Regions from separate parts of the Labrys sp. KB_33_2 genome, predicted to be linked through region 1. Evidence: predicted binding sites of a transcription regulator. Region 1 holds the regulator's gene; each other region holds the start of a gene.

What was found. Region 1 encodes PhoB, which activates phosphate uptake and scavenging genes when phosphate is short. Its sites were predicted from a motif close to TGTCATNNANCTGTCAT; they were not measured.
Region 2: a site for PhoB is predicted at 1,150-1,166, ahead of ugpB (sn-glycerol-3-phosphate ABC transporter substrate-binding protein UgpB). Genes of this name have one in related genera too.
Region 3: a site for PhoB is predicted at 1,203-1,219, ahead of AB4037_RS22125 (alkaline phosphatase). Genes of this name have one in related genera too.

What each region holds. Positions count from the first base shown of each region.
Region 1 is NZ_JBFREW010000001.1:30,656-32,855, reverse strand. Features, by position in the region: gene pstB (phosphate ABC transporter ATP-binding protein PstB) at 1-162, shown strand, start outside; gene phoU (phosphate signaling complex protein PhoU) at 198-917, shown strand; gene phoB (phosphate regulon transcriptional regulator PhoB) at 931-1,632, shown strand; gene AB4037_RS00135 (hypothetical protein) at 1,773-2,200, shown strand, end outside.
Region 2 is NZ_JBFREW010000030.1:27,865-30,064, reverse strand. Features, by position in the region: gene AB4037_RS33120 (diphosphate--fructose-6-phosphate 1-phosphotransferase) at 1-868, opposite strand, end outside; gene ugpB (sn-glycerol-3-phosphate ABC transporter substrate-binding protein UgpB) at 1,252-2,200, shown strand, end outside.
Region 3 is NZ_JBFREW010000012.1:203,448-205,647, forward strand. Features, by position in the region: gene AB4037_RS22120 (L,D-transpeptidase family protein) at 1-865, opposite strand, end outside; gene AB4037_RS22125 (alkaline phosphatase) at 1,373-2,200, shown strand, end outside.

The DNA.
Region 1 (2,200 bases):
ATCGTCATCGTCACGCACAATATGCAGCAGGCGGCGCGTTGCGCGGATGTGACGGCCTTCTTCTATCTGGGTGACCTCATCGAGGTCGGCCAGACCAACAAGATGTTCACCACCCCGAACGACAGCCGTACGCAGGATTACATCACCGGCCGCTTCGGCTGATCCCTCGGCCAGCGTCGAATTCATTTGGAGGCGGCATGTCCGACCACATCGTTACATCCTTCGATCAGGAATTGCGCGAATTGCGCAACATGATCGCCGAAATGGGTGGCTATGCAGAGAAGAGCGTAGCCGACAGCGTCGAAGCCCTGCTCAAGCGCGACACCCAGCGCGCCAAGGCCGTGATCGAGCTCGATCTGGCGATCGACAAGCTCCAGCGCCAGGTCGAGGACCGGGCTATCCTGGTCATCGCCAAGCGCCAGCCACTGGCACTCGACCTGCGCGAAATCGTCTCGGCCCTGCGGGTGGCCAACGATCTCGAACGCATCGGCGACCTCGGCAAGAACGTCGCCAAGCGCGTGGTCGCCATCCACAGCCATGCGCAGCCGGCCCAGCTCTTCGGCGGTTTCGACCATATGGCTGACCTGGTGCTCGAGCAGCTCAAGCAGGTCCTCGACGCCTTCGCCCAGCGCAATGTTGAAGAAGCGCTCTCGGTCTGGAGTTCGGACGGCGAGATCGATGCGATGTACACCTCGCTGTTCCGCGAATTGCTGACCTACATGATGGAAGATCCGCGCAATATCGGCTTCTGCACCCATCTGCTGTTCTGCGCCAAGAACATCGAGCGCATCGGCGACCATGCCACCAACATCGCCGAGACGGTGCATTACCTGGTGACCGGTGAATCGCCGGCCGGCGAGCGGCCCAAGGCGGACAACAGCACCGATCTCGTCGACCTTCCTGTGCCGGCTAAGTAACAAGGGATAGGCCATGCCTCCCAAGGTTCTGATCGTCGAGGACGAAGAAGCATTGACCCTGCTGCTGCGCTACAATCTCGAAGCCGAAGGCTATGAGGTTGACAGTGTGGCGCGCGGTGACGATGCCGAGATCCGCCTGCGCGAAAGCGTGCCGGATCTGGTATTGCTGGACTGGATGCTGCCGGGGTTGTCGGGTATCGAATTGTGCCGGCGCATCCGCATGCGGCCGGAAACCGAGCGCCTGCCCGTGATCATGCTCACGGCGCGTGGCGAGGAAACCGAGCGTGTGCGGGGTCTGGCCACCGGCGCCGACGATTATGTCGTCAAGCCCTTCTCCGTGCCGGAACTCTCGGCCCGCGTCCGCGCTCTGCTGCGTCGGGCCAAGCCCGATCACGTCGCCTCCCTGCTCAAGGCCGGTGACATTTCCCTCGACCGCGAGACCAAGCGCGTTCATCGCGGCAATCGCGAGATCCGCCTCGGCCCGACCGAATTCCGCCTGCTCGAATTCCTGATGCAGGCGCCGGGACGCGTATTCGCACGCGAGCAATTGCTCGACAGCGTCTGGGGCCGCGACGTCTATATCGACGAGCGCACGGTCGACGTGCATGTCGGGCGACTGCGCAAGGCGATGAACCGCACGCGCGAGATCGACCCGATCCGCACGGTTCGCGGCGCCGGCTATTCCTTCGACGAGACCTTCGCCAAGCAGGCCTAGGACGGATATTTCATCGCCCGACAACAAGGCCGGCGGCTCGCCGCCGGCCTTGTCGCATCACGTACCCGGTACTCGCCCGATCTAGGCGATTTCAGAGGCTTGCGATAAGACGACTTGCCAAAGAAAATGCCGGGGTTGCCATGATCCGTTCCTTGCTCGTCGCGTCGCTTTTGACTGCCAGTTCGTTGGCGCTGCTTCCCAGCGATGCCGCAGCGGCCAAGCTCAAGAAAACCTTGTGTTCGGGCGAGTTCGGTACCGGCTCCGGCTTGGCGGGCTCCTATATCGGCAAGGATTGCTTCATCGCAGCCGACAGCGACATGCAGGAGCAAGTCGCCGGTATCTGCAAGGAAGGCTCGCGATGCGAGGTCGAGGCCATGGTGGAGGTCGCACCCGATGGCAGCAGGCAGATCAGGACCGTCTTGTCCGTCAGGCAGGCCGGACGCGCGCCCGCCACGCGCACGTCCTATGCCCAGAGGGCGGGCAACTATGCCGACGGCATCTATGCCTTGCAGGACGATGGCTGCGACAAGCAGGGGGCGACGCCAGGCAACCGGGTTTCCGTGCAGCT
Region 2 (2,200 bases), on a different contig from region 1:
AACCCAGCGTGTCGACACGGGCGCGGGCCTTGGGAAAGCGCTGCTTGAGGGCCTTCTGGATCTCGATACCGAGATCGCCACCGGTGAGTTGCACATTGCCATGGGCGTCGCGCTCGACCGTGCCGGCGGCGAGAGCCTCGGCCAGCGGCCGCCCGGTTTCGTCCTGCACGCCTTCCGACATCGATACGATGCAGCGGCCGACGCGGGTGTAGACGGCATCGACGTCGTTGAGGAATTGCTCGACCGAGAAGGACTTTTCCGGCGTGTAGATCAGATGGGGGGCCTCCTCCGGCGCCTGCTGCCAGCCGGCCGCAGCGGCGCTGAGGAAGCCGGCATGGCGGCCCATGACGATGGCGACATAAATGCCCGGCATCGCCCGGAAATCGAGATCCATGCTGACGAAGGCATTGGCGACGAAGGCCGCCGCCGAGATGAAGCCCGGCACATGGTCGTTCTCCATCAGGTCGTTGTCGATCGTCTTGGGGGCATGCACGAAGCTGCAGGAGCCGGTCGATTGCTGGCGCAGGAGGTCGAGCGTGCCGGCGGTGTCGTTGCCGCCGATATAGATGAAGCTGCGGGCATCGAGCTTTTCCAGCGCCTGCAGGATGGTCTGGCAATAGGCGGGGTCGGGCTTGTCGCGTGTCGAGCCGAGCCCCGAATTGGGCGTGCGGGCCAGGCGTTCGAGATCGGTTTCGGAGAGCGCCGTAAGATCGACCAGATCACCGCGCGTCAGGCCCCGCACGCCATGACGGGCGCCTAGGATGCGCAGCGACGGGTCGTGCCGGCGGGCGGCAACGACGGCGCCGGCGAGGGTCTGGTTGATCACGGCGGTGGGGCCGCCCCCTTGGGCGATGACGATCGACGGCATGGAGCCTCCCTGGGCAGAATTTCCCGATATTGCCTACGAATGGGCAATATCGGGAAATTCTTCAAGCGTTTGAAATCCTGCAGCTTCCTCCTGACCAAGCCCGTGGCTCGATCAGGAGGAAGCTGCCTGACGCTCTGGTGTCCAGTTGCTTAGCCTCGAAACAGCCGGGCGGCAACGAGCGACTTGCCGATGGGATCAGAAAGCTGGCGATCGTTGCGAAGGCGGAAAACGGTGTTCCGTTCACGCTATCGACAGGCGCGTGCGCGGCCAGCTTGTTCCATTGTCATAATTGCTTCATTGTTCCGTCACGGAAGCGCTAACCATCCGGCCGTAAACAACGCCGTCCTTTTCAAGAAGCGGCGCACCGTGAGGGAGTATCATCCATGAAATTGAGCGTTCTGGCTTCGGCCACGGTTCTGTTTGCCGGTGTATCCACCGGGGCCCTGGCAGCCACCGACATACAATGGTGGCACGCGATGACGGGTGCCAATAATGATCGCATCGTCAAGCTGGCCAATGATTTCAATGCCAGCCAGAGCGACTACCGCATCGTTCCCGCCTATAAGGGCTCGTATGCCGATACCATGAATGCTGGCATCGCCGCGTTCCGGGCTGGTAATGCGCCTGATATCCTGCAGGTCTTCGAAGTCGGTACGGCAACCATGATGGCCGCCAAGGGCGCTATCAAGCCCGTTTACCAGTTGATGAAGGACGCAAACGAACCCTTCGACCAGAAGTCCTATCTGCCCGCCGTGACCGGCTATTATTCCAATGCCAAGGGCGAGATGCTGTCCTTCCCCTTCAATTCCTCGACCATGGTGATGTGGGTCAACGAGGATGCCTTGAAGAAGGCCAATCTCGCGGCCGCGCCCAAGACCTGGCCTGAGGCCTTCGAGGCGGCCAAGAAGCTGAAGGCGGCCGGCTATGCCACTTGCGGCATTTCGACGGGCTGGACAACCTGGGCCAACATCGAGGAACTGTCGGCCTGGCACAACGTACCGCTCTCGACCAAGGCCAACGGCCTCGATGGCTTCGATACCGAGTTGAAGATCAACAATCCGCTGGTGGTCAAGCATCTGGAGAATCTGATCGAGGCCCAGAAGGACAAGACCTTCGACTATTCCGGCCGTACCAACCAGGGCGAGGGGCGCTTCACGTCGGGCGAATGCCCGTTGTTCCTGACTTCGTCGGCTTTCCTGGGCAACGTCAAGGCCAACGCCAAGTTCAAATATTCGGTGGCGCCGATGCCTTATTATCCCGATGTGCAGGGAGCTCCGCAGAATTCGATCATTGGCGGAGCCTCGCTATGGGTGATGGGCGGCAAGTCGGACG
Region 3 (2,200 bases), on a different contig from region 1:
AGCCGCCATCCTGGTAGATATAGTTGACGGCCTTGGTGCCGGAGGCAACCAGCGAGGTGATCTTGGCATCGTCGCCGCGCCGCTTCTCGTAAACGGCGGCAGCCACATTCTGGCTGGCGGGCGCGATGGCACAGTCAGTCCCGCCATTGCCGTTGAAGACATAGCGGCCCTTGCAGACATCGACCTTGACCGTCTGCTTGGTGACCTCGAAATTGTCGGTCCCTTCCTTCAGGTTCTGCCAGAAGCCGATATTCGGGTTGCGGCGATTCCTGGCCATGTTCTCGGGCGTCATGCGGAAGGGCAGCGACTGCACCTGGAACGAAGCCTGCCCGCCCTGCAACGCCTCACGCGCCACGGCATAGATCTCGGCCACCTGCTTGTCGGTCATGGCAAAGCAGCCGCGCGAGGAGCAGGAGCCATGCACCATGATGTTGCCGCCGGCCCGGCCGAGCTGGCGATCGAAGTTGTTGGGGTAGCCGATGTCGAAGGACAGATAATATTGCGAATTCGGATTGAGACTGCTCATGCCCACCGCATAGAAGCCTTCGGGCACCTGGCGGTCGCCCTCGCTCTTCTTCGGACCGAGCTGTCCCGACCAGCGGCAGACCGGATAGCTCTTGAGCAGAGCATAACGCCCGCTCGAGGTCTGCTTCCAGAGCTCGAGTTCGGACTCCTTCTTGTAGATGCGCACCAGGATGGGCGCGGAACGCGCCATGCCCTTGGCCTGCATTTCGGCAATCAAGGCCTGCGGCACCGGGCTAGTCGAACGAACACTTGCGCCATTCTGATTGGAACAGGCCGCCGCCAGCAAAAGGACCGGCACGGCCATTGCAATCTTGCGCATCAACTTGAAGTGAGCGGTCATGAACCAGTGAACCCGTGCAAAGTCAGTAATACGGACTAAGGGACATTTACAATCAACGACCGCTCGCCGCAAGCCATGGGCCGGTCGTGGTTACGCAACAGCGTGAACGGAACCTTAACGGCACAATGCCTGATTCCACGCCCCGCCGATAGGGGCCTTCCACCGGAAACTCGGCCGGGACCCTATAGACTTCCTCACGACCAGACAAGCATCGGCAACAACAAAACTTCATTTCGAACAGGATGCGAGGATACGACATGGAGTCTTTGCCGCCCCGGGTCTGACGGATGCCCCCTCTATACTGCTTGTGATACGGCCTGATCCTGGTCCCGCCCGCTGTCATGGACCTGTCGCACGCGCTGGCTATCCCTAGCGCGAAGCGCGTTCAGGGGGAACGCGCCCTCTTCCAGTTCTTTGTTTCCACGCGTCTTTGTAACTCTCGGCACGCTCGCCAAACCGCAAGACGCTTCGGTGACAAAGTCTGTTCGCATCCGCGAAAGGATTGCCATGCGCACGCTCCTCGCCGCCCTTGCGGTCACCACCATGCTGATCGGTCCCAGCCAGGCCGCGGGCATCTATCCGCTCGACCGCGCCACCATCCTGGCCGGCTCGCCCTTCGACTTCAAGGCCGAGTTCGCCGGCACGGTGAAGCCGGAGGATGTACGCGTCACCGTCAACGGGCAGGACTACAAGGGTGTGTTCGGCAAGGACGTCGAGTTCGTCGCCTCCGAGAAGGGCAAGGACGACAAGGATCTAGGCTCGGCGGTACTGCTGCGCGGCCTGACCCTCGCGGTGCCGGGCAGCTACAAGATCGAGGTCTCGGCCGGCGGGCAGAGCCGCAGCGTGACCTGGGACGTCTTCGGCACCGCCGCCACGCCCAAGGCCAAAAATATCATCTTCCTGCTCGGCGACGGCCTGACGGTCGCCAACCGCACCGGCGCGCGCATCATGTCCAAGGGCATGACCGAGGGCAAGGCCAATGGCCGCCTCGCCATGGACGACCTCGACCACATGGCCTTCATCGGCACCTCGTCGACGGACGCCATCGCCACCGACAGTGCCAACACGATGTCGGCTTACATGACCGGGCACAAGACGGCTGTGAACGCTCTCGGCGTCTATGCCGACCGCACGCCCGCCAGCCTGGACGATCCGCGCGTCGAAACCATCGCCGAAGCGGTGCGCCGCACCTCGAAGAAGTCGATCGGTGTGGTCTCCACCGCCGAGATCGAGGACGCCACCCCGGCTGCCGTGGTTTCCCATACCCGCAAGCGCGCCGACAAGGCCGAGATCGTGGGCATGTTCTACGATGTGAAGCCGGACGTCATCCTGGGC